3 regions of the Actinomadura miaoliensis genome follow, and region 2 is predicted to be linked to each of the others. Evidence: riboswitches for the same ligand, from Rfam matches in the RefSeq annotation. Region 2 holds a riboswitch; each other region holds the start of a gene.
The links. Region 2 has a riboswitch for cyclic di-AMP ahead of ABD811_RS19125 (NlpC/P60 family protein). Riboswitches for the same ligand answer to the same signal wherever they lie in the genome.
Positions count from the first base shown of each region.

Region 1: it holds a riboswitch for cyclic di-AMP, as region 2 does, so the genes downstream of both, ABD811_RS09730 (coiled-coil domain-containing protein) here and ABD811_RS19125 (NlpC/P60 family protein) in region 2, are expected to answer to the same signal.
Region 3: it holds a riboswitch for cyclic di-AMP, as region 2 does, so the genes downstream of both, ABD811_RS23140 (C40 family peptidase) here and ABD811_RS19125 (NlpC/P60 family protein) in region 2, are expected to answer to the same signal.

Region 1 covers NZ_BAAAZG010000009.1:23,063-30,522, reverse strand. The annotation lists gene ABD811_RS09740 (serine/threonine-protein kinase) at 1-1,800, shown strand, start outside; gene ABD811_RS09735 (S8 family peptidase) at 1,960-3,129, shown strand; cyclic di-AMP (ydaO/yuaA leader) riboswitch at 3,348-3,523, shown strand; gene ABD811_RS09730 (coiled-coil domain-containing protein) at 3,527-4,471, shown strand; gene ABD811_RS09725 (DUF2199 domain-containing protein) at 4,495-4,998, shown strand; gene ABD811_RS09720 (hypothetical protein) at 5,107-5,358, opposite strand; gene purL (phosphoribosylformylglycinamidine synthase subunit PurL) at 5,484-7,460, opposite strand, start outside.
Region 2 covers NZ_BAAAZG010000025.1:325-7,784, reverse strand. The annotation lists gene ABD811_RS19135 (LacI family DNA-binding transcriptional regulator) at 1-644, opposite strand, end outside; gene ABD811_RS19130 (LuxR C-terminal-related transcriptional regulator) at 1,206-1,436, shown strand; gene ABD811_RS19125 (NlpC/P60 family protein) at 1,633-2,664, opposite strand; cyclic di-AMP (ydaO/yuaA leader) riboswitch at 2,668-2,869, opposite strand; gene ABD811_RS19120 (amino-acid N-acetyltransferase) at 3,172-3,723, shown strand; gene ABD811_RS19115 (RDD family protein) at 3,727-4,584, shown strand; gene ABD811_RS19110 (RDD family protein) at 4,591-5,154, shown strand; gene ABD811_RS19105 (histone-like nucleoid-structuring protein Lsr2) at 6,600-6,926, shown strand.
Region 3 covers NZ_BAAAZG010000034.1:15,269-22,728, reverse strand. The annotation lists gene ABD811_RS23155 (amidohydrolase family protein) at 1-288, shown strand, start outside; gene ABD811_RS23150 (Mut7-C RNAse domain-containing protein) at 355-1,146, shown strand; gene ABD811_RS23145 ((deoxy)nucleoside triphosphate pyrophosphohydrolase) at 1,176-1,559, shown strand; gene ABD811_RS23140 (C40 family peptidase) at 1,614-2,588, opposite strand; cyclic di-AMP (ydaO/yuaA leader) riboswitch at 2,629-2,813, opposite strand; gene typA (translational GTPase TypA) at 3,009-4,862, shown strand; gene ABD811_RS23130 (FHA domain-containing protein) at 5,938-7,134, opposite strand; gene ABD811_RS23125 (4Fe-4S single cluster domain-containing protein) at 7,122-7,460, opposite strand, start outside.

The DNA.
Region 1 (7,460 bases), on a different contig from region 2:
GCCGGGCGCTCCGTCGCGGTGAAGCTGCTGCACCTGCGGCTGAGCGGGGAGCCGGCGGCCCGGTCGCGGTTCACCGGCGCGCTGGCGCCGGCGCGCCGGGTGACGGGCCCGTGCACCGCGGCGATCCTGGACGCCGACGTCGAGGGCGACCGCCCGTTCGTGGTCGGCGAGTTCGTGGACGGTCCGTCGCTGCAGCAGCTGGTCGAGGAGGAGGGGCCGCGCGCCGGCGCGGTGATGGAGCGGCTGGCCGCGGGCATCATGATCGCGGTCGCGGCGGCGCACCGGGCCGGGGCGGCGCACCACGACCTCAAGCCGCGCAACGTGCTGCTGGGCCGGGACGGCCCGATGGTGACGGACCTGGGCGTGACCCGCGCGCTGGAGGCGGTGTGCGCGACGCCGACCGGCCGGGTCAGCGACGATCCGGCGTACAAGGCGCCCGAGCAGCTCAGCGGCATCGGCATCGGACCGGCCGCGGACGTGTTCGCCTGGGCCGTCACGCTGCTGTTCGCGGCCTCGGGCGCGTCGCCGTTCGGGGAGGGCTCGCCGTCGGAGGTCATGCAGCGGGTCGTGTACGACGACCCGGACCTGTCGGCGCTGCCCGGATCGCTGCGGGACGTGGTCGCCGACGCGCTGGCCAAGGACCCGGAGAGCCGTCCCGCCGCCACGGAGATCCTCGATCGGCTGCTGGGCGAGAGCGGAACGTTGACGTCCCGGATGCCGCCCTCGCTGGTGTCCGAGGCGCGGGAGCTGCTGCGCGCGCCCCTGCCGTCCGTGGTCACCTCGCCTGAGGTGCTTCCCCTGCAGCTGCCGCCTCCCACGGAGGCCCCCGCGGCCGTGCAGCCGCCACCCCCTGCGGCCGTGCCACCACCGCCCCCTGCGGCCGTGCCACCACCGCCCCCTGCGGCCGTGCCACCACCGCCTCCCGCGGCCGTGCAGCCGCCGCCTCCCGCGGCCGTGCAGCCGCCGCCTCCCGCGGCCGTGCAGCCGCCGCCTCCTGTGGCGCCTGAGGCGGTGCCGGCGGGGTTCGGTGCCGTTGGGGGTGCCGCCGTGCACGTGCCGGTGCGGGACGACTTCGGCGGGGACGCGACGCAGGCGCTGCCGCCCCTGGCCGCCATCCCGGCGCCGTCGTCCGTCGAGGACACGGCGACGGACATGACCGCGCCCACGCCGCACTTGATCCCCGGCCTGGGGCCGCAGGACGACGACCAGCACGACGCGAAGCACAACCCAACGGCGATCCTGCGGCTGGAGCCCGAGCCGGAGCGTCCGTCACTGGCCTCGCGCCTGCCCAGGCTGCCGGGAGGGCGGTCGCTGCCGCGTCCGAGCAACCATGTGCTGGGCGTGGCGCTGTCGCTGGTCATCGGCGTGCTGGTGGGTATCGCGATCATCGCGCTGGTGCTGTGGCCGCAGTTCCGCGGCGACTCGGCCGAGGACCCGCAGCGGGCCGATCCGGCGGCCCGCGCCGCCGATGACCGTCCGGTCACCGCGATTCCGCCGGCGTTCGCGGGCGCCTGGCGGGGAACGGCGATCAACGCGTCGCGCGGAGCGCAGTTCCCGATCGAGGTGAACTTCGAGGCCGGGGCGACGTCCGCCCGCGCCTTCTACCCGCGGGAACGCTGCTCGGGGACGCTGACGCTGACGCAGGGCACCAACCGGACGCTGCGCATGGCGCTGACCATCGCCAAGCCGTGCACCAGCGGAAACGTGCAGATCACCCGGCAGCAGGACGGCACGTTGCAGTACGTGTGGACGAGCCCGAGCGGTAAGGCGACCTATCACGCCCGTCTCGCCCGGGGGTGAGAGCAGGAAAATCGCCGTGCGCACCGGCTGACCAGTTTCAGCCTAATTACCGGTTTTTTCGGTGAATTACAGGCCGTTCTCCAATAAAGTACCGGCTTGTCGACGCGCCCCGATCTTGGCCACGGGGGCCACGGGCGCGTCGCAGGCAAAGGAGACCCGGTGCGCCCTGTCCCCCCACGAAGATTTCTCGTCACCGGTGCGGTCACGGCCGGTCTGGTCGTCGTCGCCGCGCCGCTCTCCCTGGCCGCCGTCCCCGATCCCGTCCGGGTTCAGGTCACGGCCGCGCAGGGCACCCCCGTTCCGGGCAAGTACATCGTCACGCTCAAGGACGGCACCTCGGCGGCGACCGCCGCCGACCAGGTGAACGCGGGGTCGGTCCAGCGGTTCGGGGGCGCGCTCAACGGCTTCGCCGCCAAGCTCAGCACCGCGCAGCTGGACAAGCTGCGCCGCAACCGCAACGTCGTCGCGATCGAGCAGGACCAGATCTACCGGGCCAGCACCACGCAGAAGTCCCCCGCGTGGGGCCTGGACCGCATCGACCAGCGCAAGCTGCCGCTGTCGAAGTCCTATTACTACAAGAACACCGGCAGCGGCGTGAACGCCTACGTCATCGACACCGGGATCGCCTGGTCGCACCCGCAGTTCGAGGGCCGCGCCAAGTCGGTCTGGAAGGCCCCGGCCTTCTCCGACGGCTGGGACTGCAACGGGCACGGCACGCACGTGGCCGGCACGATCGGGTCCAAGACCTACGGGGTGGCCAAGAAGGTCAACCTGCGGTCGCTGCGCGTGCTGGACTGCGAGGGCTTCGGCGAGCTGTCCGACGTCATCGCCGCCGTCGACTGGACGCGGAAGAACGCCGTCAAGCCCGCGGTCGCCAACCTGTCCCTCGGCGGCCCCAAGTCCACCGCGCTCAACACGGCCATGACGAACCTGTCCAAGTCGGGCGTCTTCGTCGCCGTCGCGGCGGGCAACGAGAACCAGAACGCCTGCAACACCTCCCCGGCCAGCGCCGGCTGGGTGCAGGCGGTCGGCGCGACCACCATCTACGACAACCGCGCCACCTTCTCCAACTACGGGTCCTGCGTGGACATCTTCGCGCCCGGCTACGGCATCAAGTCGACGTGGCCCGGCGGCGGGACGGCGTCGCTGTCCGGCACGTCGATGGCGTCCCCGCACGTCGCCGGGGCGGCGGCGCTGTACCTGCAGTCGCACCGCGGCGCCACGTTCCCGACCGTGCAGAAGTGGCTGAACGACAACTCCACCAAGAGCCGCCTCAAGCGCATCCCGAGCGGCACGCCCAACCGGCTGCTCTACAAGGGCACCGCTTGACCGTCGCAGTACCGCGGCTTGGGACCCCTGCCCGCCGGGGCAGGGGTCCCGCTGCGCGTGCCGCCGACGCGCTACGCTGCGTGGCGGCGGTCCGTCTTGTCTCGCAGTCCCGGCCATCCCAGGTTTCCCTTGGGTCTAATCTTGGCCAAGAACCGACCGGTTCCTTACAGTAGCCTTCGCCCACTGGGGTGGGCATGATCGCAAACCGATCGGCAGGCTGGCCGAGCCAGCCGAATCCCGCGGCCGTACTACGGCACGGGAACCGGGGACCCAAACGCCGGGCGGCCAGCCAGGTCACGTCGGCACCGGGGTGAATTCGCGGCCCCGCCGCGATAGGGCGGACTCCCGGCCCGAACCCGTCAGCTAACCCGGTAGGCGTCACAGGAGAGGAGACGACGTGGAGAGCCCGAGCTCCACCCGCCCCCGTCATGCCGCGCGGACGCGGCGCCCCGCCTTGGCTCTCGCCGTCGCCGCGGTGGCCGTCTTGGTGACGTCGGCGGGCACGGCGCCCGCCCAGGCGGACCCGGGTGACACCGGCCGGATGAGCAAGCTGAACAAGCAGATCGCCCAGCTCGACAAGGCGTACGGCGGCGACCTGGCCAAGCTCAAGGACGCCCAGTACGGCATCCAGAAGGCCCAGCAGAAGCAGCGCCTGCTCCAGCGGGACCTCGACGGCGCGCGCACCCTGGTGGCGCAGATGGCCGCCTCCCAGTACATGACGGGCACCACCGACCCGGCCGTGGCGGTGCTGGCCAGCGACGACCCCGACAACGTGCTCAACAACGCCAGCCTGGCCAGCCACGTGGCGTCCAACCAGGCCGCCAAGGTGCGCCAGATCGAGCAGCTGGTGACCGAGCAGAAGAAGGCGCGCGAGGAGTACCAGAAGAAGGTCGACGAGCTGGAGAAGGACATCGCGGAACTGCGCTCGCAGAAGCGCAAGGTGCAGGCGATGATCAAGAAGTTCAAGCCCGAGTCCCCCAGCTCCGGGATGGGCGGGGTCACCCCCCGCATGCTGAAGGTCAAGAACACCATCGACATCGAGTTCGGCCCGTTCCCGATCATCGGCTGCGTGCGGATGACCGGCGACCCGCAGGACCACGCCACCGGGCGCGCCTGCGACTTCATGGTCAGCACCGGCGGCACGATGCCGTCGGCGAGCGGCAAGTCCCTCGGCGACCGCACGGCCGAGTACGCCGTCGCCAACGCCAACCGCCTGGGCATCAAGTACGTGATCTGGCGGCAGCGCATCTACGACATGCGCAGCCCCGGCTGGCGCACCATGGAGAACCGCGGCGGCGTCACCGCCAACCACTACGACCACGTCCACATCTCGGTCTTCTAGGGGAGCCCGGCCTGTCCGCTCACATGGGGTTCCACTGTTCGCACTGCGGACGGCACCACGACGAACTGCCGATGGCCTTCGCCGCACCGGCCCCGGACTACTGGGCCCCGGAGTTCGCGGCCGACCCCGCCAGCGAGCTGACCTCCGACATCTGTGTGATCAAAGGTCAGGCGTTCTTCGTCCACGGGCTGATCGAGATCCCCGTGGTCGACAGCGGCGAGATCTTCAGCTGGGGCGTCTGGGTGTCGCTCAGCCAGGACAACTTCACCCGCGCCCTCAAGCTCTGGGACACCCCGGGCAGGGAGGGCGAGCCCGCCTACTTCGGCTGGCTGTCCACGGAACTGACGCTCTACTCCACCACGACGATCAATCTCAGGACCAACCTGCACACCCGCCCGGTCGGCGAACGCCCATCCATCGAGCTGGAACCCACCGACCACCCGTTGGCGGTCGAGCAGCGCTCGGGGATCACGCGGGCCCGCGTTCAGCAGATCGCCGAGACCCTGCTCCACCCCGGAGCAAGGTAACCGCCCAACCCGCCAACGGGCGGCCCCGTATCGCGGCCCCCGCGACCGATCACGTCCGGCACGGCATCCGCCCCATAGGAAGCGGCGTTGGAGGCGCGGGCGGTGCCGTCAGTCGTCGTCTTCGTCGAACAGGTCGAGGATGTCCCGGCGGGCCAGGTCGGCTCGGACTATCAGGGCGCCGAGCATCTCCTCGTCGCTGATGCCCTTGGTCCTGCGGAACGCCCAGGACGGCTCTCCGTGCGAGTCGAGGCACTTCACCAGGACGATCGCGTCCAGGGCCGTCCATTTCTCGGGCAGCCCGTGAATCTCCAGGCCCGCCAGAGCCTGCCCGATCGGGATCGGGTCTTCGTCGTCGGCCATACCCGATGGTCTCAGAGCGGGGCAGGGCGGACGTCCCGGGCACAGGCGAATCCGGGACATCCGGAGGGACGGCGAAGGCCGCCGTCCGCTTCGCGGCGGGCCGGCGGCCTTCTCGGGTGGTGCGGTCAGTCGTTGGCGTAGCTGGGGACGATGTGCTCGTGCGTCTCGCGCAGTTCGGCGAGCGGGATGGAGAACAGCTCCTGCGGCTGCCCGTCGGCCCCCCGCGCGGAGATGTGGAGCGAATCGCCGCCCGTGACGCCGAGCTGGGTGACCGGGACCCCGGCGGCCTCGCACAGCGCCGCCAGGCGGCCCTCGGAGCCCGGACGGACGGCCACCACGGCGCGGGCCACCGACTCGCTGAACAGCGACACGAACGGGTCGCCGGGCAGCGTGATCTGGGCGCCCAGGCCGCCGCGCAGGCACGACTCCACCAGGGCCTGCGACAGGCCGCCGTCGGACAGGTCGTGCGCCGCCGACAGCAGGCCCTCGCGGGCCGCCGCGACCAGCACCGAGGCCAGCGCGACCTCGGCGGGCAGGTCGACCTTGGGCGGCAGACCGCCCAGGTGCCCGTAGACGACGTGCGCCCACTCCGAGCCGCCGAACTCCTCGCGGGTCTGGCCCAGCAGCGCCAGCGTGGCGCCCTCGCTGCTGAACGCGATGCCGACGCGGCGCCGCACGTCGTCGTGCACGCCCAGCACGCCCACGACCGGCGTCGGGTTGATCGGCGTGGTGCCGGTCTGGTTGTAGAAGCTGACGTTGCCGCCGGTGACCGGGGTGCCCAGGTAGCGGCAGGCGTCCGCCAGCCCCTCGACGGCGCGGGCGAACTGCCACATCACGCCCGGGTCCTCGGGGGAGCCGAAGTTCAGGCAGTTGGTGACCGCGAGCGGGCGGGCGCCGGTGGCGGCGACGTTGCGGTACGCCTCCGACAGGGCCAGCTGCGCGCCCGAGTACGGGTCGAGGCGGGTGTAGCGGCCGTTGCCGTCCAGCGACAGGGCGATGCCCAGGCCCGACTCGTCGTCCACCCGCAGCACGCCGGCGTCCTCGGGCATGGCCAGGACGGTGTTGCCCAGCACGTACCGGTCGTACTGCGAGGTCACCCACGTCTTGCTCGCCAGGTTCGGCGACCCGGCCAGCCACAGCACGGTGCGGCGCAGCTCGTCGGCGGTGGACGGGCGGGTCAGCCGTCCCGGGGTGTCGGACTGCAGCGCGGCCAGGTCCGCCGGGGGCTCGTACGGCCGCTGGTAGACCGGGCCCTCGTCGGCGGCGGTGCCCGGCGGAATGTCGACGATCTTCTCGCCGCGCCAGGTCATCACCAGCCGGCCGGTGTCGGTGACCGCGCCGATCACGGTGGCGGGGATCTCCCACTTGGCGCAGATCTCCAGGAACCGGTCGACCTTGGCGGGCTCGACCACCGCCATCATGCGCTCCTGCGACTCGCTCATGAGGATCTCCTCAGGGCGCAGGGTCGCGTCGCGCAGTGGGACGGAGTCCAGCTCGACGTGCATGCCGCCGGTGCCCGCGGCCGCCAGCTCGGTGGTGGCGCACGACACCCCGGCCGCGCCGAGGTCCTGGATGCCGACCACCAGGTCCTCGCGGAACAGCTCCTGGCAGCACTCGATCAGCAGCTTCTCCATGAACGGGTCGCCGACCTGCACGCTGGGCCGCTTGGTCTGCGACTCCTCGTCGAAGGTGGCCGAGGCCAGCACCGAGGCGCCGCCGATGCCGTCGGGCCCGGTGCCCGCGCCGAACAGGATCACCCGGTTGCCCGGGCCGGGCGCGACGGCCCGCTTGATGTCCTCGTGCTTCATCACGCCCACGCACAGGGCGTTGACGAGGGGGTTCTGCGCGTAGCAGGGGTCGAAGACGGTCTCGCCGCCGATGTTGGGCAGGCCGAGGGAGTTGCCGTAGCCGCCGATCCCGGCCACCACGCCGGGCAGCACCCGCTGGGTGTCGGGGGCGTCGGCGGGCCCGAACCGCAGCGAGTCCATGACCGCGACCGGCCGGGCGCCCATCGACATGATGTCGCGGACGATGCCGCCGACGCCGGTCGCCGCGCCCTGGTACGGCTCGACGTAGGACGGGTGGTTGTGCGACTCGACCTT
Region 2 (7,460 bases):
CGGGCGAGGGCGCGGGCGGCGCCGTCCAGCCGCTCCTGGCAGGGCTGCGGATGCGGGTCGCCGGTCACGAACGCCAGCCGCTCGCGGCCCAGGCCGAGCAGGTGCGCGGCGGCGACGGCCCCGCCCGCGACGTGGTCGACCCGCACCGAGCACACGCCCGGACCGGCGTGGTCGAGCAGGACCACCGTCATGCCCGCCGCGCGCAGCCGCACGATGCCGGCCGGGCCCAGCCCCACCGGCGTGATCAGCACCCCGGCGGCGCGCTGCTGCTCCAGCAGTTCCAGGCAGCGGCGCTCCTTGTCGGCGGAGTGGTCGTTGGTCAGCCACAGCGCGTCGTGGCCCGCCGCGTTGAGGGCCTGCTCGGCGCCGCGGGCCACGTCGGTGGCGTACGGGTTGGTCAGGTCCTCCACGACCACGCCGAACGGCCGGGGACGCGGGCCGGGCGGACCGCCGTCCGCGCGGCGCCCGCCCTGGCGCAGCCGCCGGGCGGACTCGTTGCGCACGAAGCCGAGCTCCTCGATGGCCGCGCGGACGCGGTCACGGGTGGCTTCGGCCACGAGGTCTGGCCGGTTTAGGACATTCGAAACGGTCCCAACTGAGACTCCGGCGCGCCTCGCGACTTCCCGAATACTGCTCTGAGGCAAGTCTCTCCTCGTCGACCCCGGACTGGTTTTCGCAGGTTATCGAGTTGTCCGCACCGAACCCCCGCGAAGCCGGTCGCGGACCGTAGTCATAAGAGCACACAACGTGCTTAATCCGCGCTTGACGGGCCGGATCCGGCCGCCTAGCGTTCCGAGCCGAAGCGTGCCTTGAAACGATTCACGATCATCGCCCCCGATGGTATGGGCGAATCGGACGAGGAGGGATGGGTTGACGTGATTGGCGATCATGACCCGTCCCGGACACGACGCGCTCCGCCACGAGCCCGCCACATCATCGTGCGCGCGCCCGAGGCGACGAGGAGCATCCGCGTCCGGTCGGCCTAACGACTGAATCGTTACCCGGGGTTCCCGTTCGGCGCCGAGCAATCGGCCCATCGGCCACCTCCGGCCAAAGCACGCCAGACGGCAAGGCACACCGATGATCTCGGTCCGGCCCCCCGCCCCGGACCCGGCAACCCGACGCGTACAGATCAAGGCCCGCCCGTGCCTGTGCAGCGGACGGCTGCATCCCCGCGGTCATCACCACGGACGAGGGAGGACGGAGTGGAACAGGCCACCATCGCACGTCGTGGCACCGACGACCTGCGCCTCAGCGAAGAGGAGATCAAGCTCCTCGCGCAGATCGCCAGCGGTGTCACCGCGGACGTGGCGGCACGAAAGCTGGAACTGAGCGCCCGGACCCTGCGCCGCCGGCTGCGGACCATCTGCGACCGGCTGGAGGTCAACACGCCCATCGAGGCCGTGGTCTGGGCGGCCCGGCGACAGCTCATCTAGGGGCGCGCCCCCGCACCCGCCCCCCGGCGGGCGGCGGCGCGAAAGCATACGACCGAGCATCGGCGACCACCGTCCGACCCCGCGCGGCGACGTCGGCGGCCCCTCGGGTAGGTCCCCGTGGGAGACGTCGCCGCGGACGTGGTCCGACGTGGCGGTCGCAGCACGCCCGCACGCGGACCCGTGTGCGCCGGTGACCTCAGGCGACCCGGACCCCGCCCGCGAACGGGCGGCCCGCCATCGGCGCGATCTTCACCACGTCGCCGGTCTGCGGCGCGTGCAGCATCTTGCCGTTGCCGACGTACAGGCCCACGTGGTGCAGGTCGGAGTAGAAGAACACCAGGTCTCCGGGCTGCAGCTGGTCGCGGGAGATGTGCGTGCCGGCGTTCCACTGGCTGCCGGTGTAGTGCGGCAGGCTGACGCCCACCTGCCGGTAGGCCCACATCACCAGGCCGGAGCAGTCGAAGGTGTTGGGCCCCTCCGCGCCCCACACGTACGGCCTGCCGATCTTGGTCATCGCGTACCGCAGCGCCTGGGCGGCCTTGCCGGTGCCGGCCACGGGCAGCTTGGTCAGCTGGGTGGGGTCGCGCTTGACCAGCCTGCCGCGGACCTTCTCGTAGGCCGTGGTGACCTTCTTGCGCTGGCCCTCCAGCTGCGTGCGCAGCTGCTCGACCTGCTCGGCGCGCGCCTCGGCGGACTTGCGCGCCCGCTCGGCCGCCTGCATGGCCTGCATCAGGCCCTGCACCTTGGTGCCGTCCTGGGTGGCGAAGTAGTGCAGCGTGGCGGCCTGGTCGAGCATCGCCTGCGGGTTCTGCGCGGCCAGGAACGAGACCGTGGGGTCGGCGCCGCCCTGCATGTAGCTGGTGGCCGCCAGGCTGCCGACCTTGGCGCGCTCCTCCTCCAGCGCCTTCTGCTGGCGCTTGGCGTTGTCGCCCGCCACCTTGGCGGCGCGCTGCGACTGCTTCAGCTTGACGCGCAGGCCGTTGTACTGCTCGGTGAGCTGCTCCAGCTGGTCGGCGAGCTTGGTCGCCTGCTCGCGCAGCTCCTTGGTGGAGGGCTCGGGGTCGGCCTGCGCGGCGGGGGCGGGCGCGGCCACGACGAGGGAGACGGCGGCGAGCGCGCCGGTCGCCGCGGCGGCCCTGCGGCCGGGGCGGGCGGCGGCGCACGCGGTGACCGCGGCCTGCGCGGCACGCAGCGGGCGCGAAAGGAACGCGGGGCGCGAGGGCTCCAAGAACTCTCCTCTCCTCGTCCGCCTACCGGGTGAGCTGACGGGTTCGGGCCGGAGCTGCACCTTCCGCGGACGTGCGGAGCGTCCGCACCGTGCGGATTCACCCCAGTCGGCATGGCTCTGGAGTGGTCCCGGAACCGTCCGATCGCGGGTCCCCGGTTCCTGCGGGGCGCCGGCTGCGGCCCGCGGGACTCGGCGGTTCGGCCTCCCGATCACGGGGGTCCGATGTCAGCGCAGGAGACTAACGGAGCGCTCGTCGCCTGCCAACCAGAACATGCGAAATCGCAGGTGACCCGAGGACGCTCAGATGTAACACGGGTGCTCGCGGGCTTGTGCGATCACTTCGCTGTGCGCTATTTCACTTTCTGTCCGCTTGAGGGGACGGTCGGTATCGGACGATGCCGTTCGCGTCTTTCGGTACATCTGCGTCGTCTGTGGCGCCGTGCCGGCGGCCGTGCGTGACGGACCGGCCACGGGAGGCCGCCCGCGGTCCGATAATGTCGCCTGTTTGTGGAAGTCGTGATCAGGCGTGCCCGTACCGCCGACGTGCCGCACATCCGGCGGCTCATCGACGCGTACGCCGGGCCGGGGCGGCGGATGCTCGCCAGGTCCACGGTGACGCTCTATGAGGACGTCCAGGAGTTCTGGGTGGCCGAGGACGTCCGGGCCGCCGCGCCGGGGGACGAGCGACGTCCAGGGGGGCGCGGGGGGCGCGTCGTGGGCTGCGGGGCCCTCCACGTGATGTGGGAGGACCTGGCCGAGGTGCGCTCGGTGGCCGTGGACAAGGAGTACGGGGGCCACGGCATAGGGCACCGGATTGTCGAGCGGCTTCTGGAAACCGCGCGGGAACTGGGAGTGGGAAGGGTGTTCTGCCTTACCTTCGAGGTGGACTTCTTCGCCCGGCACGGCTTCGAGCCGATCCTCGGAACCCCCGTGTCGCGCGAGGTGTACGACGAGCTTCTCCGTTCCTACGACGAAGGCGTGGCAGAGTTCCTGGACCTCGACCGGGTCAAGCCGAATACGTTGGGCAATACCCGGATGTTGCTTCGCCTGGAGGACTGATCGATGAGCGACTCCCCCCACCGCGGACAGCCCTATCCGCGGCAGCCCCCGGGCCCGCCCTACCAAGGCGGACCGTCCTACGGTGCCCCACCCTCCCAGCAGGGCTCACAGTGGCAGCAGCCCCAGCAGCACGGTTCTCCGTGGCAGGGCGGGGTGGCCCCCCAGCAGCAATGGCAACAGCAATGGCAGCAGCCGCCCGCCCAGGGATATGACGGTGGCGGCTACGACGCCGCCGCCGCGGACCTTCCCCTGGCGCCGATCCTCCGCAGGGCCGGGGCGCGCCTCATCGACAACGTCCTGGTGGCCGTTTTCGGATTCGCGCTCATCGTTCCCATCAGCGTCGGCATCATCGGCCTGGACACCTCCGGGAGCAAGGCCAGCAGCGAGGGCGGCATCTGGAACTGGCCCATCATCTTCACCCTTTTCGCGGTACTGGCGGTGCTGCCGTTCCTCTATGAGGCGGTCCAACTCGCCATGTGGGGGCGGACCCTGGGCAAGCGCGTCCTGCACCTGGGGGTGGTACAGGCGCGGCCCGCGGGAGAGCCGCTGACGACGACGCAGGCCGTGTGGCGCGCGGGCGTCATGCACATCGGCTACCAGCTCGGCCTCTTCTTCTTCCTCGCGCTCGCCGTGAAGGTGTGGGACTACTTCGCCTACGGCATGCTGCTGGTCAGTATCGGCACCGTGATGGCCTATCTGTGGGCCATCTGGGACCAGCCGCTGCGCCAGTCCCTGCACGACCGCTTCTCGGGGACGCTCGTCATCGACGAGCGCGGGGAGTACTCCGAGTACTCCGACCAGACGGGCGACCACGCCGACCGGACGGTCGAGTACCCCGGCCACACCGGCTACGAGGGATAGCCCGCCGTGGCGGCGTCCCCTCCCGCACCCGGCGCCGACCCCCTTCCCCCGGCGGAGGGGGAGAGCGCCCCGGAACTCGCCGAACCGGGGCAGCGGCTGGTCGCGCGCATCGTCGACACGCTCGTGGTGGGCCTTCCCGTGGTCATGGTGATCCGGGAAGGCTTCCCCGACCTCGGCATCGAGAAGGTCGCGCCACCGCTCGTGGCCGGGCTGCTGCTCGTCTACGAGTGGATCCAGCTCGCGCTGTGGGGGCGCACCGTGGGCAAGCGCGTCGCGGGCATCGAAGTCGTCCGTGAGGACCCGGGCCGCCCCGCCGTGGACAGGAGACGCCCGGACGTGCTCCGTTCGCTGCTGCGGGCCGCTACGTACTGCCTGCCCATCGCGGTTCGTCCCGTCCCGGTGTTCGGGGCGGTGGCGGGACTGTTCTGGGTGGCGAACGCCGGGGCGATTTTCGAGTCGCGGCTGGAGCGGTCCGCACGCCGCAGGGCCCTGCACGACCGTTTCGCGGGGACGGTCGTGGTCAGGCGGCCCGCCGCCGTCGCGGCGGCGGCAGACGCCCAGGAGGCCTGAGCGCTTCGTACTTCGCGCCGTACTTCCGCCTCGTTCTCATACACCTCTCATATGCCCTCATAGAAGGCTGAAGCTCGATAGGAGGCCGGTACGGCTATAGGGGCCGCTTACAGCGGGCGCTTAGCGTCCTTGGTCCCATACGCCGGTCCAAGCGCTTACGCTTACCCGGACCCATACGAGCGGCCGGCCCCCTAACGGCCGCGCTTCCCCGGCGCGGCCAAGCCCTACTCCACCCCTTACGCCGTCGGCCCTTCCGCGAGGCGTCTCTTCCCCCGGACGCCCCTTACAACGGCGGCCGTTCCGTGCTCGGAGCCTACGCCGATGGCCTTATGTCGACGGTCTAAGGGTGATGGGCGAGCCCATACGGCCGTGGGAGCTATGAGAACCGGACGGGATCGGCCATGGGGTGTCCATGAGGGCGTATTGTCGGCGGGGTCGCTCAGAGAGGTCAGAACGCGCCGCCCAGATCTCTGTGCGTCGTACACAAGACGGGAGCCCGGATCCGGCTGGGGCGCGCTCACCGGCCGCGCACATCGAGTGCGCCGGCTGTCGCCTTCCGAGCCGCCTGGGACGGCCGGCGTGCGTCAACGGCGAGACAAAGGGTAAAGACTTGCGCACGGCTCAACGCGGGATCGGACCGCGGACGCCCCGGTGATTACTGAGCGTGATCGATATGGCCGGGGCGGTGGTACCGGACATGCCTCCTGGGCTGCCGGTGCCGTATGCTCCGGTCGCGTGCCGAGGTGTAGGTGCACGGTGACGTGGCGCAGGCGGCGGCCCGTAACGATGTCCGTTCCCCGGGTGAAGCGCTCGACGGCGTGACGGGATTGCTTGCTTATCCGCTGTTATCGACGTGGTGTGGCGGCGGTCGACCGGCGGTCGAGCGCCGGAAGTCGGCCCTGCCGCCCGGCGATGGCAATGGATTTCGCGACGGAGCTCCCGGCCGGAATCTATCGACACGACCGGCCTCCAGAGGCGTCAACGCCGACGTCACAGGGGGTGCGGCCGCCGCGGCATTCCCGCACCGGTGTGGTTAGTGCCGTTACGTCGGGGTTAATGGGGGTGGCGGGGGGCGGTGCCGCCCTCCCCGTTAAGGTGGGCCGGGCCCTCATTTCCGCAGGCGCGGCGGGCCGTCCCGAAAGCCGCCGGGCCGGAAACCCCGCCCAATGCAAGATCGTCCGGGCCGCCCGGGCGACGTGATCTCGGTCACGCCGAAATCGTGATCCGGCTCCAGGGGTCGGACAATTCCGCCACCCCCGGCCCTCCCGCGCGCCCGGCCGGCGCGGCGGCTAAGGGCCCCTCGACCCGGTTTCGGTCCTCGTGATTACGAAGAGTTACCGTGGGGCAAGCAAACTTCATCGCGAGTGTTGAATTGTCATCGGCAAGCATCGCGGTATATGTTTGTCAACCGAATGCAGTTTGCTCCAGCTGAAAGGTCTGTCTCCATGGCACAGAAGGTTCAGGTGCTTCTCGTCGACGACCTCGACGGTGGCGAGGCGGACGAGACCGTGCAGTTCTCGATCGATGGCGCCTCGTACGAGATCGATCTCAGTAGCGCCAACGCTAAGAAGCTCCGGGATTCCCTGCAGCCGTTCGTCGAGAAGTCCCGCAAGGCGGGCGGTGTCCGCCGGGGCGGCCGCCGGCAGCGCGGCGCGTCGAGCCGCGAGCGCAGCGCCGAGATCCGCGCGTGGGCCAAGCGCAATGGCATCAAGGTCAATGAGCGCGGCCGCATCCCGCAGAATGTGATCGAGCAGTACGAGGCGGCCAACTGAGCCCGTTCGTCCGTCCGGGCGGGCCACCCTGCTCGGTGAGCTTCGCTCACCTTCGCCGGTGGCCCGTCCTTGGTTTCTCCCGGGGGGGCGACCCCCCGGAACCCCCCGCTGCGGCTCGCGTAAAACGCTCGCCGCGGGGGCGTGGGGCGGACCTGCTCGGTGAGCCTGGCTTACCTTCGTCGGCGGCCAGTCCTTGGTTTCTCTGGGGGGCGACCCTCGGACCCCGTTGCGGCTCGCGTAGAACGCTCGCTGCGGGAGGTGCGCGGGGGTGCAACCGCTCGGTGAGCGGGCGCTCGCCTTCGTGAAGTTCCGCGTGTGGTTTCTCCCGGGGGATGACCCCTGGGGCGCCCGGCTGCGGCACGCACAGAACGCTCAGTGCGAAGACATGCGGCCGCTTCTCCTTCGGCGGACGCCCGCCGTCGCGGGGGCCTGACCGGCTCTCTCGGCGCGATCCGCAGAACCCGGGCAAGGCTCGCGCGTGCGCTCCGGGTTTCTTCCCGAGGACGCCGGTGCTGTTCGTGTCGGAGGTGCGGA
Region 3 (7,460 bases), on a different contig from region 2:
GCCACGATCGAGGGGGCCGAGGCGGTGGGGCTCGCCGACGTCACCGGCTCGCTGCGTCCCGGTAAGCAGGCCGACATCGTCCTGCTGCGCACGGACCTGCTCGGCACGGCCATGGCGGGCAACGACCCGATCGCCGCGGTGGTGCTGTCGGGCGACACCCGGTGCGTCGACACGGTGATCGTCGGGGGACGGGTGGTGAAGCGGGACGGGCGCCTGCTGCACCACGACGTCGCCGGCCTGCTGGAATCGCTGGCTGCCTCGGCCCGTCACGTGATCGCCGCCGATTAATCAGGTGGGGGCGGCGGGTTCGCGTGGCATGCTGGCCGCGTGGAGCCAGAGACACCCGAGATCCGGATGCACGTCGACCCCGAGCTGCTGCTGTTCCTGCCCGCCGCGCGCAGGCGGGAGGAACAGACGGTGGCCTGCGACGGGACCTCGACGCTGGGGCACATCGTGGAGGCCCTCGGCGTTCCGCTGCCCGAGGTCGGTGCGCTGACAGCCGACGGCGCGCGGGTCGAACCGTCGCACCAGCCGTCGCCGGGCGAGCGGGTGGAGGTGGCGTCGGTGCCGCGTCCCCAGCCGGTGCCGCTGGAGCCCGGCCAGGACGCGCCGCGGTTCCTGCTGGACGTGCACCTGGGCACCCTGGCGCGGCGGATGCGGCTGCTCGGCCTGGACACCGCCTACCACAACGACATGGACGACCCGGCCCTGGTCGTGCAGGCCAACGAGGAGCGGCGGGTGCTGCTGACCCAGGACCGCGGCCTGCTGCGCCGCCGGGCCCTGTGGTTCGGCGCGTACGTGCGCGGCGCCCGCCCCGACGACCAGCTGCGCGACCTGCTCGACCGGTTCGCGCCGGCGCTGTCGCCGTGGACGCGCTGCACCGCCTGCAACGGGCGGCTGGTCCCGGTTGGCAAAGAAGAGGTCGCGCGCGAGCTGGCGGACGGGACGCGGCGCAGTTACGACGTGTACGGTCGGTGCACCGAGTGCGGCCAGGTCTACTGGCGCGGGGCGCACGGCGGGCACCTGGAGAAGATCGTCCGGGAGGCCGCGCGCACGGTCGCGGCGGCCCGCGCCGCTGGCCCGGCCTCCTCGCCCGGCGCGCCGGGACCGGGGACGGGCGGCGCCGTCGACAGCGCCGCGTCCTGAGAGAGGGGCTGGTCACGATCAACGTGGTGGTGGGCGCGGCGATCATCGCCGCCGGACGGCTGCTGGCCGCCCAGCGCGGCGAGCCCCCGGAGCTGGCCGGGGGCTGGGAGTTTCCCGGCGGCAAGGTCGACCCGGGCGAGTCGGACCGGGACGCCCTGGTCCGCGAGTGCCACGAGGAGCTGGGCGTCAAGATCGCGCTCGGTGACCGGATCGGCGGCGACTGGCCGCTCGCGCTCGGCGCGGGAAGCGTCCTGCGGGTGTGGACGGCGGAGCTGGTCGAGGGCCGGCCGCAGCCGCTGGAGCACCTGGCGCTGCGCTGGCTGGCCCCCGACGAGCTGTACGACGTGGCGTGGCTGCCCGGCGACCTGCCGATCGTCGAGGCGATCCGCCCCTACCTGAACGGCTCGGCCTGAACCCGCCCCGGGCCGACCGGACGGCCTGACCGGCCCGGCGCGGTCCGGGCGGGGTCAGGAGATGCGGTTGGCGCCCGCGTAGTCGGAGCGGTCCGACAGCTTGGAGATCTTGACGACGTCGCCGGTCTGCGGGGCGTGCAGGTACTTGCCGTCGCTCAGGTAGATCCCCATGTGGTGCAGGTCGCCGCCGAAGTAGACCAGGTCGCCCGAGCGCAGTTCGCTGCGGTCGACCTTGCGTCCCAGCTCGTAGAGGGCGCCGGTGTAGTGCGGCAGGCCCTTCTTGCCGACCTGCGCGTACGCCCACACCACCAGGCCCGAGCAGTCGAAGCTCTTCGGGCCGGCCGCGGCCCACACGTACGGGCTGCCGAGCTTGGAGTAGGCCTTGCGCGCCATCTTCGCGGGCAGTCCGGAGCCCTTGATGGTGGCGGACAGGCCCGTCCGGGGGTCCTTGGCCTTGGTCGTGGTGAGCTTGTCGAGCTGCTTCTCGACCTCCTCGACCTTGGCCTTGGCGGCGTTGCGGGCGGTCTCCACCTGCGCGGCGGCGCGCTGCACCTGCGCCGTCTTGGCGACGGCCTCGCGCTGCGCCAGGTTGGCCCGGTTGATCTGCGTCTGCAGGCGTCCGAGCGTGGCGGTCTGGTTCTGCACCAGGTACGCCGACGCGGACAGGGTCTTGGCGTCGCCGGTCGAGAAGAACAGCGCGTCCGGACCGCCGCTGATGTAGTTGGCGGCGGCGAGTTTGCCGAGCTCAGCGCGGGCGGGGGCGGCCTGGTCCTGCAGAGCGGCGGCGGCCCGGGCGGCGTCGCGTTCGGCGCGCCGGGCCTTGTCCAGCTCGACGCGCGTCTTGTTGTACCGCTCGGTGAGCCGCTCGGCCTCGGTGTTCAGCGCGTCCAGCCGCTCACGCAGCTCGCTCTCGCTGGGACGGCCGGGATCGGCCAGGCGCGGCGCGGCGGCCGGGGCGGTCGCGGCGGCGGGCGCGACGGCCCAGCCCAGGGCGACCGAGGCCGCGGCGGCCGCTGTGATGGTGGACACGGCGACACGCCGTGAACGGTGACCGGGGGGCAAGGGCGTGCACTCCTCTCCTCGTCCGCCTACCGGGTTAGCTGACGGGTTCGGGCGGGGAGTTCGCCCTACGACATGGGCGCGCGTCACTGCTGACGGTGCGACCTGCGTCGATTCACCCCGAGTCCCGGGGGCGGCGGCGCCCCGGGATGTGGTTCCCCGGCTCCCCGTGGGGGGATTCGGCGGTCCGGCCGCAGCCCGCGCAGTGGTCCGGCGGGCTCGGGACGGCCGGGTCCGGAGAGAGTACAAAGAAACCGTAAATCACGGCAACCGGGGCATATGGGACGAATTCAGCGGGCGGTTCGCTGGGGCGGTACGGACCGGCAAGTAGAATCGGGACGGCCGCGGCTCCGCGGCGACTCCCTGATCCTCCACCAGAGCGAGAATCGCATGCCCATCTCCACCCGCGACGACCTTCGGAACGTCGCGATCGTCGCCCACGTCGACCACGGCAAGACGACGCTGGTCGACGCCATGCTGTGGCAGTCCGGGGCGTTCCGCGCGAACCAGGACGTCAACGAGCGCGTGATGGACTCCGACGCCCTGGAACGGGAGAAGGGCATCACGATCCTGGCCAAGAACACCGCCGTCCGGCACGGCGGGCTCACCATCAACATCATCGACACGCCCGGCCACGCCGACTTCGGCGGCGAGGTCGAGCGCGGCCTGTCCATGGTCGACGGGGTGGTGCTGCTGGTCGACGCCAGCGAGGGCCCGCTGCCGCAGACCCGGTTCGTGCTGCGCAAGGCCCTGGAGGCCCGGCTGCCGGTCATCCTGGTGATCAACAAGACCGACCGGCCGGACGCCCGGATCTCCGAGGTCGTCGACGAGACCTACGAGCTGTTCATGGACCTCGGCGCCGACGACGACCAGATCGAGTTCCCGATCGTCTACGCCTCCGGCCGCGCGGGCCGGGCGTCCCTGGAGGCCCCCGGCAACGGCGAGCTGCCCGGCTCGCCCGACCTGGAGCCGCTCTTCCAGGTGATCAAGGACACCGTCCCGGCGCCGTCCTACGACCCCGACACCCCGCTGCAGGCGCACGTCACCAACCTGGACGCCTCCAGCTACCTCGGCCGCATCGCGCTGTGCCGGGTGCACGCCGGCACCATCAAGAAGGGCCAGCAGGTCGCCTGGTGCCGTCGCGACGGCAGCGTCGAGCGGGTGCGCATCAGCGAGCTGCTGATGACCGAGGCGCTGGAGCGCAAGCCCGCCGACGAGGCCGGGCCCGGCGACATCATCGCCATCGCCGGCATTCCCGACATCATGATCGGTGAGACCATCGCCGACCCGGACGACCCGCGTCCGATGCCGCTGATCACCGTGGACGAGCCCGCGATCTCCATGACGATCGGCACCAACACCGGACCGCTGGCCGGCCGGGAGAAGGGCACCAAGGTCACCGCCCGGCTCGTCAAGGACCGCCTGGACCGCGAGCTGGTCGGCAACGTGTCCATCCGGGTGCTGCCCACCGACCGTCCCGACGCCTGGGAGGTGCAGGGCCGCGGCGAGCTGGCCCTGGCCATCCTGGTGGAGAACATGCGGCGCGAGGGCTACGAGCTGACCGTCGGCAAGCCCCAGGTCGTCGCCAAAGAGATCGACGGCAAGAAGCACGAGCCCGTCGAGCGGCTCACCATCGACATCCCCGAGGAGCACCTGGGCGCCGTCACCCAGCTGCTGGCCGTCCGCAAGGGCCGCATGGAGCAGATGACCAACCACGGCACCGGCTGGATCCGGCTGGAGTTCCTGGTCCCGGCGCGCGGCCTGATCGGTTTCCGCACCGAGTTCCTCACCGAGACGCGCGGCACCGGCATGGCCCACCACGTCTTCGAGGGCTACGAGCCGTGGTTCGGCGAGCTGCGCACCCGCCCCACCGGCTCGCTGGTCGCCGACCGCACCGGCGCCGCCACCGCCTACGCCCTCATCAACCTGCAGGAACGCGGCACCTTCTTCGTCGGCCCGGGCACCGAGGTCTACGAGGGCATGATCGTCGGCGAGAACTCCCGCGCCGACGACATGGACGTCAACATCTGCAAGGAGAAGCAGAAGACCAACATCCGCTCGTCCACCGCCGAGACGACGGAGACGCTGACGCCCCCGCGTCCGCTGAGCCTGGAACAGGCCCTGGAGTTCATCCGCGAGGACGAGTGCGTCGAGGTCACCCCGTCCGCCGTGCGCCTGCGCAAGGTCGTCCTGGACGCCAAGGAACGCGAACGCATCCGCGCCCGCACCAAGCGCTCCAACTGACCGCGGCTACGACAACACGCCGATGACCAGCCCTGCGAGGACGTAGGGCAGACTCCCGCGGCGATTCCCGCGAAGACCGCCAAAGTACCGGCACGCCTTCGCGGGATCGCCGCCGCCCCGAGAAGCCCGCCGCCCCCGATGACCAGCCCGCGCCCGCCTGCCATCGCCGAGATCGAGTCTGGTCGGCGCCTTGCCCTCGACCTGGCTCCGGAGCGCAATCCTCGTCGTCATCCAATTCCAACCGACGGCGGCACACGGACACACCTCGACCCCGGCGTCGCTACCTGCCGACGTCAGACCGACCCCAACGAACCCGGGCACCCGCGGCAAGCACGGCACCGGAATGGGGACTCCCCACGACGTCAGCTTGAACGACACGAGTCCAGCAGCCGAATGTGATCTGGATTACACGGAGTTGCCGAAGTCCGGCGAGTGCGAACAGTCTCTGTTGGCTTTCGACACAAGGTCGTCATGCCAACCCTCGAGTGAAAGGCACTCAAATGCGCGTGACAGCTCAGGCGATCCGTCGGACCGCGCCTCTTCTCGCCGTCCTGTCCCAGGCGGATGACGGAGATGGTAACTGGATCTGCCAGCACTGCGGGGCCAACAACCCCCGCAGCAACAGCACGTGCCAGCAATGCGGCAAGTGATGATCTAGCACAGCGCCGGCGGCGTTTCCCCGGCGGCGCCTAATCGGCTCCGGCGTCCGTCGCTATGCGACGGCGTCGGAGCCTCCTTTTGTGCCAGTCGTTCGTCATTCGTGTGGCTCGTTTCGACGAGCGTCAGCCAGCGCCAGTACCGCCGCTACAAGCACGGCGAGCCGCGGTATGGATGCCGACGATCTCAAAGGCTTGTTGCAGGCCGCTGACAGTCACTCGCCAGGCCCGCCAACGCGGCATGGTGATGCGCGTACAAGGACGTCTTCCACGACTCGTTCGCCGAATCCGGCGCGGGGCCGAGGAGATCCACGGCTTCGATCTGTCAACGATCCCGGGTCTTCTTCGGGACTCCGGCCTACGCGACGGTGGTCGAGCGAGGAGGAGCGGCGCCTCCGGAGAGGGCCGCCCCCGTCGCGTTACTTGAGCTGGACGGTGCCGGTTACGTCGGCGGCCAAGCGGAGTTGGTCGCCGTCGCGGAGGGGGGCCTCCACGCCGCGCGGCAGGCGTTCGCCGTTGACGAAGGTGCCGTTGGTGGAGCCCTCGTCGCGCACCCAGGCGGTGCCCGACGGGTCCAGCCAGACCGTCGAGTGGCGCCGTGACACGTTGTCGAACTGGGTGAAGGTGGAGGCGACGGGGGACTGGCCCGCGTCGCGTCCCAGCACCAGGTGCTGGCCCACCGACACCTTGATCTCGCCGCTGGGGAACTGGACGCGCAGCACCGGCGTGCCCTGGGACGGCAGCGGCCGCAGGCAGGATTCGCACTGTGCCGCGCCCGGGTTGGTCAGCACCGCCTCGCAGTAGGGGCACATGAACGCGGTGGAGTCCGGGCGGGCCTGGGCCTGCTGCTGGTGCTGCTGCGCCTCGGGCGGCAGCAGCGTCGCCTCGCGGCCGTAGGTCGGCGGCATCGGGGCGCGCGGGTCCGGCTGGTGCGACGGCGGGGCGTACTGGTGCTCCGCCGGGGCGTGCGGCTGCGGGCCCGGACCGTGCTGCTGGTGGTGGTGCGGGTCGTGCCCGGGCGGCGCCTGCTGCTGAGGCGGCCCCCACTGCTGGTCGGGCATCTGCGGCGCGGGCTGCCCCCAGGCGTTGTCGGGCATCTGCTGGCCGCCGCTCAGGCCGCCCTGCTGCTGGTGGCCCGGAGGCTGGTGCTGCTGGTGCTGGGGCGCGTGCTGCTGGGCCGGGGCGGGCGGCTGCACGGGCGGGTTCCACGCCTCCGGCCGCTGCTGGGCCCACGGGTCCTGGGGAGCGGCCGGGGACTGGTGCTGCGGCGCCTGGTGCTGCGGCGCCTGCTGGTAGGGCGACGGCGCCTGGTGCTGCGGGTGACCGCCCGCGGGCTGGTACTGGCCGGGGTCGTACTGGCCCGGGTCCTGCTGCTGGTACGGCGGGTCCTGCTGCTGGTACGGCGGGACCTGGTGCTGGGGCTGCCCGGGCGCCTGCTGCTCGTACGGCGGCTGATGGGGGTACTGCGGAGAACCCTGCTGCTGGGGCGGCGGCGGGTAGCCGGCACCCGGACGACGCGCACCGCCGCTGCGGGCCAGGTTGGCACCGCAGCTCATGCAGACCAGATCGCCCTGCTGGTAGGGCTCGTCACAGACAGGACAGTTCAAGGTCGCCATGACACTTCCCCCGCACGTACGCCGGCACGTTCGAGCCTCGTTGTGAGGTGCTCCATGTCACCCCTCCGCGGGATCCCGATGTAGAACACCCGCCTTCCCTCCGGCCCCTCGTCCACGGACACCTGAACTCGGGGCGCTGCGTCGCGACCGGTCTGCTCGGAGCCGTCGGCCAGAGCCCCGTACCGCTCGTGCCCCAGCGGGGACAGCGGGACGATGCGCTGGTTGGACGACCCCCTCCAGAGTAGAGAGCCGTCCGGGGAGTGTCGCCCCCCCGGATTGAGCCGGTCGACGTACGGCCCGGTGATGACCGCGTCGCACAACCCAAG